Oligoflexus sp.: one gene and its partner. The protein of the gene in region 2 interacts with the protein of the main gene of each other region in a pairwise test. Links are inferred from orthologs where the notes say so. Each region holds a gene or a part of one and is shown on either strand. Other genes may lie near its edges.

Evidence for each region. Proteins that work in one complex are often made in the same cells at the same time.
Region 1: the proteins of eno (region 2) and rpe interact in binary tests that used the Escherichia coli proteins (3 or more experiments, as listed by UniProt). The link is inferred for Oligoflexus sp. from one-to-one orthologs.

What each region holds. Positions count from the first base shown.
Region 1 is NZ_DASTAT010000071.1:73,341-76,249, forward strand. It holds rpe (ribulose-phosphate 3-epimerase), read right to left. Parts: upstream 1,835-2,909; coding sequence 1,166-1,834; downstream 1-1,165. Other genes in the region: hutH (histidine ammonia-lyase), read right to left, coding at 1-1,169; def (peptide deformylase), read right to left, coding at 1,821-2,390; VFO10_RS16030 (hypothetical protein), read right to left, coding at 2,573-2,809; lon (endopeptidase La), read right to left, coding at 2,870-2,909. UniProt on the Escherichia coli protein: Catalyzes the reversible epimerization of D-ribulose 5-phosphate to D-xylulose 5-phosphate.
Region 2 is NZ_DASTAT010000109.1:29,893-37,684, reverse strand. The notes cover bases 2,739-5,541. They hold eno (phosphopyruvate hydratase), read right to left. Parts: upstream 4,867-5,541; coding sequence 3,610-4,866; downstream 2,739-3,609. Other genes in these bases: VFO10_RS23985 (M17 family metallopeptidase), read left to right, coding at 5,199-5,541; VFO10_RS23995 (cytochrome c), read right to left, coding at 3,129-3,539; pepF (oligoendopeptidase F), read right to left, coding at 2,739-3,052. Outside these bases: VFO10_RS24005 (response regulator), read left to right, coding at 1-1,081; more of pepF, read right to left, coding at 1,145-2,738; more of VFO10_RS23985, read left to right, coding at 5,542-6,698; VFO10_RS23980 (hypothetical protein), read left to right, coding at 6,987-7,280; VFO10_RS23975 (hypothetical protein), read left to right, coding at 7,479-7,792. UniProt on the Escherichia coli protein: Catalyzes the reversible conversion of 2-phosphoglycerate (2-PG) into phosphoenolpyruvate (PEP). It is essential for the degradation of carbohydrates via glycolysis.

The sequences.
Region 1 (2,909 bases), on a different replicon or contig from region 2:
GCAGCCGCCACCACATGCGGTATCATATAACCGCTATTGAGCCCGCTTTCGCGGGTCAGGAATGCGGGCAGACCACTGAGGTTCGGGTTGGTCAGCTTTTCCGTGCGACGCTCGGAAATGCTGCCGATTTCAGCCATGGCAATGCCCAGAAAATCCATGGCGAGGGCCATGGGCTGACCGTGGAAGTTGCCGCCGCTCAGGATTTCACCGTTTTCAAAGCAGAGCGGGTTATCCGTCACGCTATTGAGTTCGGTATTGATCTGTTTTTCCACAAAAGCGAGCGTATCGTACGTTGCGCCGTGAACCTGGGGCACGCAGCGGAAACTATAGGGATCCTGAACGCGCGAACAATCGCTGTGACTTTCGACGATGGGATCGTGTTCCTTGAACAAAGAGCGGATGCGTTCCGCGCTCTGCTGCTGGCCAACGTGCGGACGGATTTCATGTATGCGCGGGTCGAAGGCTTTCAGCGTTCCGCGCAGAGCGTCGAGGCTCAAAGCCGCGATAATATCCGCCGATTGCGTGAGGATTCGCGCTTCTTCCAAAGCGATCGACGCTTCCACGGCCATGAACTGAGTTCCGTTGATCAGCGAAAGACCTTCTTTCGGTCCCAGCTTCACAGGTTTCACTCCGGCTTTATCCAAAGCCTGAGCCGCGGGCATCACCTCGCCCTTATAAAGAACGCGGCCTTCCCCAATCAGTCCAAGGGCCAGATGCGCAAGGGGAGCAAGGTCACCCGAGGCTCCGACGCTACCCTGGGCCGGGATCATCGGCAGAATATCGTGTTTCAAGAATTCAAGGATGGTATCGAGGCACGCTTCCGAAACGCCCGAATAACCGAGGCTGAAGGTGTGCGCGCGCAAAAGCAGAAGACCGCGCACGACGGCCGGCTCCACGTAGTCACCCACCCCGCAGGCATGCGAGCGGACGAGGTTATCCTGAAGCTGACTGAGCTTGCTCGTTTCGATGCGGACATCGGACAGGTAACCGAATCCCGTGTTGATGCCGTAATAGGTTTTTCCGGAATCCAAAGCTGACTGGACGAGCTGACGATAGCGCTTGACCCGTTCACGGCTGGCGGCTGGCAGGGTGGCCTGGGGTTTGCCACTGGCCACCTGCTGATAAAGCAAAGCTGTGGTCAGGCGATCCTGACCCAATTGAAAACTCATGCCTGGCCTCGCAGAATCGCGAGAGCCTGTTTACGGTCGGGGGCACCGTAGAAATAGGTTCCAGCCACCAGGAAGTTGGCGCCGGCATCGACGACGCTGTCGACGGTCGCAGCATTCACGCCGCCATCGACCTGGATATAAACTTCATCCACACGTCGGCGATGCTCGAGCATCTTCTTCACCGCCCGGATGCGTTCGATACTTTCGGGAATAAAGCTTTGACCACCGAAGCCTGGATTCACCGACATCACGTTGATGAGATCCACATAGGGAACCAATGGCTCCACGAGCGACAGTGAAGTCCCTGGATTCACCGCGATCCCGGCCTTGGCGCCTTTCGCATGGATCGCCTGAATCAGGCGGTGCGCATGCACAGCGGCTTCGACGTGAAAGACCAGGATATCCGCGCCGGCTTCCACGTAATCGAGCGCGACGGTATCAGGATTCGACACCATGATGTGCACATCGAGGGGAATCTTGCATTGTTTTTTCAGAGCCCGCACCAAAGGCAAACCATAGGTGAGGTTCGGCACGAAGTGTCCGTCCATGACGTCCACGTGATGCATATCCGCGCCCGCGGCTTCCGCCAGGGCGAGGTCTTCACCGAAACGCAGAGGATCAGCGGCCAAAAGCGAAGGTGCGACCAGAATCTTATTGTTCGACATCATCGGCTCCATCCGCGAGCAGGCGATGACGCTTCGCGACTTTTTTCTTCACGAGCGAACTCTTGAGTCGGCTCATGCGGTTGATAAACACGATACCATCTATATGATCGATCTCGTGCTGCAGACAGACCGCGAAAAGGCCCGTGGCATGCACTTCGAAGGTCTCACCCTTTTCGTTTTGGGCTTTGACCCAAACTTCGGCGGCGCGATCGACGAATTCATAGATCTCAGGGAAGCTGAGACAGCCTTCCTGCCATTTGATTTTGCCTTCGCGCTTGGTGATCACGGGATTGACGAAGGTATAGCGCACATCGTGCCAGGTTTCCTTCTTCTCTTCCTGATCGCTGTAGCGACTGCCCGACCAGGGGATGAAGATGGTCAAAACCCGCTTCGCAACGCCCACCTGATTGGCAGCCAGGCCGATGCCGCCGGCATGGTCCATGGTTTCATGCATATCCTGCACGAACTGTTGAAACTCGGCGTTGAACTCTGTGACATCGGTGGACTTTGTCTCCAGCACTTTGGCTGGCCACTCGACTACCTTTAAAGTGGTCATGTTATCAGGACTCCTGCTTGCCGATCGCTCGACGAACCTCAATTTCAGCGAGGATTATGATTACCTGGTGCGCCTTAGTTAGGCTGCACGCATACAAATAGCAATAAGAAAGCAGGAAGGTCCAGAAACTTTGAGCGGCAAAACGTCCAGGGCTGTCCGGGCGGGCGTTCGCGGGGATTTTCCTAGAAACGGCGCTCTTTTTCGGATTCGGCGTCGCTCAACGCATTGCGGGCCATGGCCTTGGATTTATACCATGCCGTTTCAACTTGGTTGCCGATCGCAGCAACAAGTCCGTAGGGGACAAAGGTTTCGGTGGCGTAAATGAAAAGCATTTGGCCTTTGATGGGGATCGAGAGGAGAAAGACCCAGATAGCTCCAAGACCGAGAAATCGCAGAACTTTCTTGCCAAATTCTTTCATAAAAACAAACCTCGCGTTGGATCGCTGTGCACGAACCAACGCGAGGGATTGAAGAAGCGTTTAGCTGGCCAGAGACTTGCTTTCCCGCCGGGTACTCAGC
Region 2 (7,792 bases):
CAGCATCGCGTCCCACGATCTGAAAGAACCCATCCGCACCATCGAGAGCTACCTGTATCTTCTGCGGAACGAGCTTCAGAATCAGTGTTCGTTGCAGGCGAAAAAGTACATGGATATCGCGATAAAATGCTCGGGACGCATGAAGACGCTGACGAACGACCTTCTCAGTTTCTCAAGGATAGCGGGTGCGGAGTTCACTCTGGTGCCGGTCGACCTTCAGGATGCCCTCGATCTGGCCCTTGAAAATTTGCAGGAAGCCGTCCGTGAGTCCGGAGCTGTCATTGAACATGAGGTCTTGCCGCTTGTGCAAGGCGATAAGTCGCAGCTCACTCAGCTCTTCCAGAACCTTCTGAGCAATGCCATCAAATTTCGCAAGCCCGGTGAGACGCCGCGGATTCAGATCCGGTCGAAGCGCCTGGATGGAGCATGGCAGATCTCGGTGCAGGACAATGGGATCGGCTTCGAGCCGAAGCATGCTCAGAATATTTTCCTCATGTTTCAGCGGCTGCATTCCCATGATCAATATTCCGGTTCAGGCCTGGGACTGGCGATCTGCTTTAAGATCATGGAAAATCATCAGGGCCGTATTTGGGCCGATTCATCCCCGGGCCAGGGATCCACGTTTCACTTGACTCTGCAGCCGGCTATCCTGGAAAACCTGGCCGGGCGAAGGATTTTGATCGTCGATGATTCGGAGGATGTAAGGGCCTTGTTCGAACATTTGCTGACGGCACGCGGGGCGCAGGTGGTGACAGCGGAGAATGGTGAAGACGCCTTGACGAAGGTGAGCAGCGAAGCCGGCTTCGATATCATCATTATGGATATCGAGATGCCGAAGATGAGTGGGACGGAAGCGACCGCGGCCCTGCGCAAGAAAGGTTTTGCGAGGACGATCATTGCCTTTACAGGGCACACAAGAAAGTGGGCGGAAAGTGATTACAAGCCCTTGGGATTTGACGGCTATATCTGCAAAGATAACGCGATTGTCGCCCTGCCGGATTATTGCCTGCGTATCCTGAATGGTCGGGAGCCTTCCCTTCCGAACAGGGCATGTCTGAGTCCAGCAGGTTCCACGATTTAGACGGAATGTGAAGCCGATTCTGGTGGCTTGATGTCTTCAAGCCACCAGACGGACGAATCTTAGTCAGCTGGTGGTCTGACCCAGAACCAGTTTCTCGGCCTTGTCGAGAGCATCCTTCATGGATTTGAAGGCGACATTGTAAGGCGCGGCCGTGCTCATATCCACACCGCCCATCTTCAGAAGGTCAATCGGATAAGCCGAGCCGCCGGCTTTCAGCATCTTCAGATAGTTGTCCCGCGCTCCGGCTTCGCCGCTTTGAACTTTTTCCGCAAGAGCGGTCGAAGCGATGAAGCTGGTGGTGTACTGGAACATATAAAAGCTATTGAAGAAGTGGCCCACATAGGCCCATTCCATGCCATAGATAGGATCCACCTTCACCACGCCTTCGGCCTCGCCGTAGTATTCCCGCAGAAGTTTCAGGTAGGTGCTTTCCAGAGTGTCCGCGGTCAGGGTTTTCCCTTCGGCCGACATCCGGTGGATCTGGGCTTCGAAGTCAGCAAAAAGAGCCTGGCGGAAGACCGTCGTTCTCCAGCTTTCCAGGTACTGGCCCAAAAGGAAGAGGCGGGTCTTGTCATCCTTGCTGTCCTTCAGCAGCTGATGGTGAAGCAGGGCTTCATTGAAGGTCGAGGCGACTTCAGCGACGAAAATAGGATAATCCGCGTACTGATAAGGCTGCGTGCTGTTCGCGAGGAAGCTGTGACCCGCATGGCCGAACTCATGCAGGAAGGTCGAGACGCTTTCATAATCATTGTTATAGTTCATCAGCACATAGGGATGCACTTCATAAGCGGAACCATCCATATACGCGCCGGAACGCTTGCCTTTTTTCGGATAGATGTCCATCCAGCGCTCCGCCAGCGCCTTGTCCAGAATCTTCACGTAGTCACTGCCGAGCGGCTGCAGCGTCTCATAGGCGAGTTTTTTGGCTTCATCGAACGTGTACTGAGGAGCATCCGCACGGGTCAGCGGCAGATAAAGATCGGAATACTTCAGCTCCTTAAGACCCAGCATTTTCTGCTTGAGCTTCAGATAACGCCAGAGAAGGTCCTTATGCTCTTTGATCTGATCGAGCATCGTGCTGTAAACAGGCAGTGGTACATTGGTCGCGCTCAGGGACGCTTCCATATCGCTGTCATAGTTTTGCAGACGGGCGAAGAAATGATCGCGGTTGATCGCCGCTTCGAAGAGACCGGCATAGGTTTCGCGGGTTTTTTTAAAGGAGCCGAAGAATTCCTTGAAGACCTTTTCGCGATCCTCGGCATCCGTCGCGGTGCGGTATTTGGTATAAGCCGCGTGGGTCAGCTCCACTTCCTCACCGTTTTTCAGTTTCACCTTGGGGAAGGGATGATTCAGCGTGGAAAAGGTCCCATAAAGCTTATTCGGTGCGGACGCCATCTGGCTGGCCTGGGCGGCGATTTCCGCTTCCCGGGTGCTGAGGCTGTGAGCACGCAGGCGCACGATGTTATCGAGTGCGAAGCGATAGGGAGCGAGAGCCTTATCGGCCTGCAGTTTTTTCAAACGCGCGGGGGGAATCGCGATGATTTCAGGATTGATGAAACTCGCAGCTTCCGACAGCTTGCTGCCGAGTTTCGCCACGCGGCCCACGAGTTCCTGGCCTTTGGGATCCGAGCCATCAGCATCATTCATGCGGCTCGCGTAACCTGATACGCGGGCGAACTGCTTATTGAGTTCATAGGCCGTCGACAGACATTCCGCCAGCTGCTCGGCGCTGCGGGCCAGCTTGCCTTTGCAGGCGGTAAGTTTGGGCAGGGATTTTTCAATGGATTGGGCGGCAGCATCCCAGGCGGCCTGGTCGGCGAACAAAGCCTTCAGATTCCAATTGCTCTGTTCCGATGCTGCCGTGGTTACGGCGGCGGCTGGCGTGGCGGGAGCTGCAAGTATGGCCTTGGGCATCAGGCCGAAAGCCAGACAAAGACTCAGCAGTCCTTGGGTGCTGGAACGAAAATCCATAATTGACTCCTGATCGAAGATACTAGGGGGTGGAAAGTCCCTCGTAGCTAAGCCTCTGGAGTCATCCAGGTCAAGCCTATTCCGCAGGGTTTGCCTCGGGCTTCATGGCGGCTATCAGAGCCTCCATTTCTTCATCGGTGAACTGTCCCTGATAATTTGGCATAACTGGCTGGTAACCGGCCACGACCTTGGTCATGGGCGCGATAATGGATTCCTTGATATAGGCGGCATCGGCCGTAATCTCGCTGCCATCCGCGAGTTTGACAGTCCGGCCCAGGAGATTATTCAGGACCGGAGCCCGGAAACCCGAGGACTGCTGATGACAGGCCACGCAGCCTTTGTCTTCGATGAGCATCCAGCCGCGCTGATAGGGAGTGGCCGCGGCAAAAACGGCAGCCTTTTTGGCACGCGCGATCTTATAGGCAAAACCGGCCAGCACCGTCAGGAAAACGGCAACAATGATCCAGACCCGAGCTTTGAGCTTCACAGTGACTCCAAATAAATGACGAGAAAAAGCCCGCCTCGAAACGAAGCGGGCCTCATCCATAAACGAGAAATCAACCAAAACGAGCGGTCGAACCCAGTTCCTCTTCAATGCGGAGGAGCTGGTTGTACTTACAGATACGATCCGTACGCGAAGCCGAGCCGGTTTTGATCTGACCGCAGCCCACAGCGACCGCGAGGTCAGCGATGGTGGAGTCTTCTGTTTCGCCAGAACGGTGCGAGATGATGCTATTGTAACCCGAGCGTGTCGCCAGGGTGATGGCGTCGAGGGTTTCGGTCAGTGTACCGATCTGATTCAATTTCACCAGGATCGCGTTGGCCGCGCCCTGCTCGATGCCCTGCTGCAGACGGTTCGAGTTGGTCACGAAGAGGTCGTCACCGACGATCTGAACCTGCTCACCGATTTCCGCGGTCAGAAGGCGGAAACCTTCCCAGTCGTTTTCATCGAGGCCGTCTTCGATCGACATGATGGGATAATCACGGGCGAGACCGGCCAGGAATTTCACCATGCCTTCGCGATCAAAGCCGCGTTTTTCGCCTTCCAGATAGTATTCGCCGTTTTTCCAGAATTCGGAAGCGGCCACGTCGAGCGCGATGCCGATATCTTCACCAGGCTTGAAACCAGCCTTTTGAATGGCTTCCATCAGAATATCGAGAGCCGCTTTGTTCGAGACGAGGTCAGGAGCGAAGCCGCCTTCATCACCGACAGCGGTGTTCAGTTTTTTGTCTTTCAGAACGGACTTCAGGGAGTGGAACACTTCCACGCCATAGCGCAGACTTTCGCGGAAGGTGGGCGCGCCGAAGGGCACGATCATGAATTCCTGGAAGTCGACGTTGTTATCAGCATGAGCGCCGCCGTTGATGACGTTCATCATGGGGACGGGCAGTCGGTTGGCATGCACGCCGCCGAGGTAGCGGTAAAGGGGCAGGCCCACGGATTCCGCAGCGGCCTTGGCCACAGCGAGGGACACGCCGAGGATCGCGTTGGCGCCGAGATTGGTTTTGTTGGGAGTGCCGTCGAGTTCGATAAGAAGATGATCGATCTCGGTTTGCGAGCAGACGTCGATACCCAAAAGCTTGGGAGCGATGCGGTCCTTGACGTTGCCGATCGCCTTCAAAACGCCTTTGCCGCCGTATCTTTGCTTGTCGCCGTCACGGAGTTCGCAAGCTTCATATTGACCGGTCGATGCGCCTGAGGGCACTGCTGCGCGTCCGAAATACCCGGACTCGGTCATGACTTCGACTTCGACGGTCGGATTGCCGCGGGAGTCGATAATTTCACGGGCGTTTACATACGAAATAACACTCATGTTGTAGCTCCTGTGATGCGAACAGGCGAATCCCTTGAAAATCAAGAGCAGTCCTGAATTGAGGCCAATTGAGGGCCTATGCGGTGAGTATTCTGGCCCTTCCCCATTCGAAACGCAAGTCTTTGAAAGGGACTGTTCGTACGCTCAGGACCAAACTGTGTCCTGTGCGTGGATGCAGCCGAATCCTCCGCGCGTGTAGCTTTGTCTCGTGGACACCACGCGCAAAACTATGCTAGTTCTGACCTCTCCAAGGCACGCAAGCAAGAAATCTGCTTCCCTATTCCGCGAGTGTCCAGCCAAAAAGCTGGAGTCGAGAAAAGAAAGGATTCCGTATGCTAAAGTACACCTCCTGGAAAGATTATTTGCCCAAATCTTTTCAGTGGTTGAGCCAGCTTAAAGTCGAAACCGCCAATGCCCTTGCCGCTGACGCATGGAACCTCGTTGCCGTGCGCAGCGAAGGCGATAAGCTTTCTCTCAATAACAGTTTGCTCGACACCCAGACGACCGAGCGTCTTCTGAAGGAAGTGGAAGCCCAGGGTTGGACACCGGGCGAAAAGCAGATCCGCATTCAGCTCGATGGAAAGAAATTTTTATTGGTCGCCCAGTCGGGTATCAAGACCAATCCCGTGCAGGTGGCGCGGCAGTTGGGTTTGGATACCGCCGCTGCCTTGGCCAAGAGCAAGGCGAAGGAGCTTTGCATTGCCGATACCGACAGCCTGAAGGCTTTGGACGTCCTGGAAGGTTTCCTGATCGGGCAGGATGATGGCGCGGCTTTCAAATCCAAGTCGAACACGGAATTCCCTAAAAAAGTTTCCGTCGCGGCCAAGGATGCCACGGAATTGAACAAGCGCGTGGAAATGGCGAAAGCCCTTCTTTTCACCAAGTGGCTGCAGGATGCACCCAGCAATTTCATCAATCCCGATCAGTTCGCTGCGATTTCGAAAGATCTGTTCGAGAAGTCCGCGGCTGAGCTGGTGGTGCTGGGTCGCAAGGAAATGGAACAGCTCGGTATGGGTTCGTTCCTGAGCGTGGCGCACGGCGCGCACACCGATCCGCGCCTCGTTGCGATCAAAATCACCGGGAAAAACCCTGCGAAAACTGTGGCCCTCGTCGGCAAAGGCGTGACCTTCGATGCCGGTGGCATCAACATCAAGCCATCCGCTGGCCTGGAAGAAATGAAATTCGATATGTCGGGGGCCGCGGCCGTTCTGGGCGCAGCGATGTATTTCACCGCCGTGCAGCCGCCGGTGAACGTGATCTGCGCTTTGGGTGCGGTGGAAAACATGCTCGGTCCGAAAGCGACCAAGCCGGGTGATGTCGTGACCGCGTTCAATGGCAAGACGATTGAGATTCTGAATACGGATGCCGAAGGCCGCCTCGTCCTTGCGGATGTGCTGTCTTATGTCTGCGATAAATTCAAACCGGAACTCGTTCTGGATATCGCAACGCTGACCGGCGCTGTGATCATGGGCCTTGGACACGTTGGTGCCGGGATCATGGTGAAAGAGCAGAAAACTGCGGACTTCCTGAAGAAGGTGAGCGAGCGCGTGGGCGAGCCTCTGTGGCAACTCCCGCTGTGGCCGGAACTGGAATCGGAAGTGAACAGCCAGCTGGCGGATTATAAGAATATCGCGAAGCCGAGCGTCAAAGCTGGACCGATCATGGGTGGGCTCTTCCTGCGTGAGTTCGTGAAGGATTCCAACTGCGAATGGGCGCATATTGATATTGCAGGGACTGCATGGGCCTGTGGTGCGACTGGCTATCATACCAATGGCGGCAGCGCCTTCGGTGTGCGGGCCCTGGTCGGTGCTGCGGAAATGTTCCTGTCCTGATAGCGGTGGACCCCGCGTCTCGCGCGGGGTTTATAAAAATTCATACCCAAGTTTTGCCATCTTCGCGCGATTTCCCCTGGATTGGACCGCCCCCCCTCCCAAGCGCTGCCGAACAATTGAGCGATGCCCCTTATCCCAGTCATTGATCATCTGTACGAGCTGGCTCCATTCAGCGAGGCGATCATTGAATGGTTTGCCGTTGGCACTGATATCTTCACAATATTATTGAAATGTTATGCCGGAGGACTTATGCTTTTAAGTTCAAGCAACTCTGAAAAGGAATGAATCATGAAAAAGCTTCTGCTCTCGCTGTGTCTTTCTCCTCTCTTGACTGGTTGCATTGGACTGTCGAGCGTAGGTGTTTCTGATGTCGTCAGCGGCGATGCCAAATCAAGTCTTCGGGCCGAAAGCTCGGGCATTGGTTTCCTTGCTCTCACCGTTCCTTCGGCTGACAGCCTTGAGCGTGAAGCGGTTGGTAAGCTGGCTGCCCAGGGCGCAGCCAAGAACGTGACAACCCGCCTGACAATGCGGAATTTCGTGATCGTACAATTATATTCAGTGGAAGCAATCGGTCAGAAATAATCCACCGCCAGGCTCGAAGCTTCAGGCCTCGAGCCTATGAGCAAAGCTCAAGGTTCAATAGCTTCCCTCATACCTGAGCTTTTGCATGGTCTCGCTGCAAGACGACTTTTCGCTAAGTCAAAACCAACCCTCAAAAATTTTTTGAACCTCACCGTTCGTTCCTTCGTCTAAAGCTCCAGTTCAATCTGGAGGATTCTTATGCCTACTTCAACGGCATCGGCGCGTCTTGTCACGCCCGAACAGTTCGTCAAGCACATTCAAACGCAGTTTGGTCTTGATCTCTCCAAGCCCTATCAAGGGCGTAGCCCAGCTCTACAGCGTTATACCCTGCCTTTGGGTGGATTGGATCACGACACTGTTTATGAACGGGATCGTCAGATCAAGGTCCAGAATCTTCTGGCCGCGCAGGCCATCTCCTGGGAAGCGGCTCTTTATATTATGGATAAGGAAAAGAACAAAGCCGCACCGACCCCGGATCAGCCGGAATGGAAGGTTAGACTTCAGGATTTTTT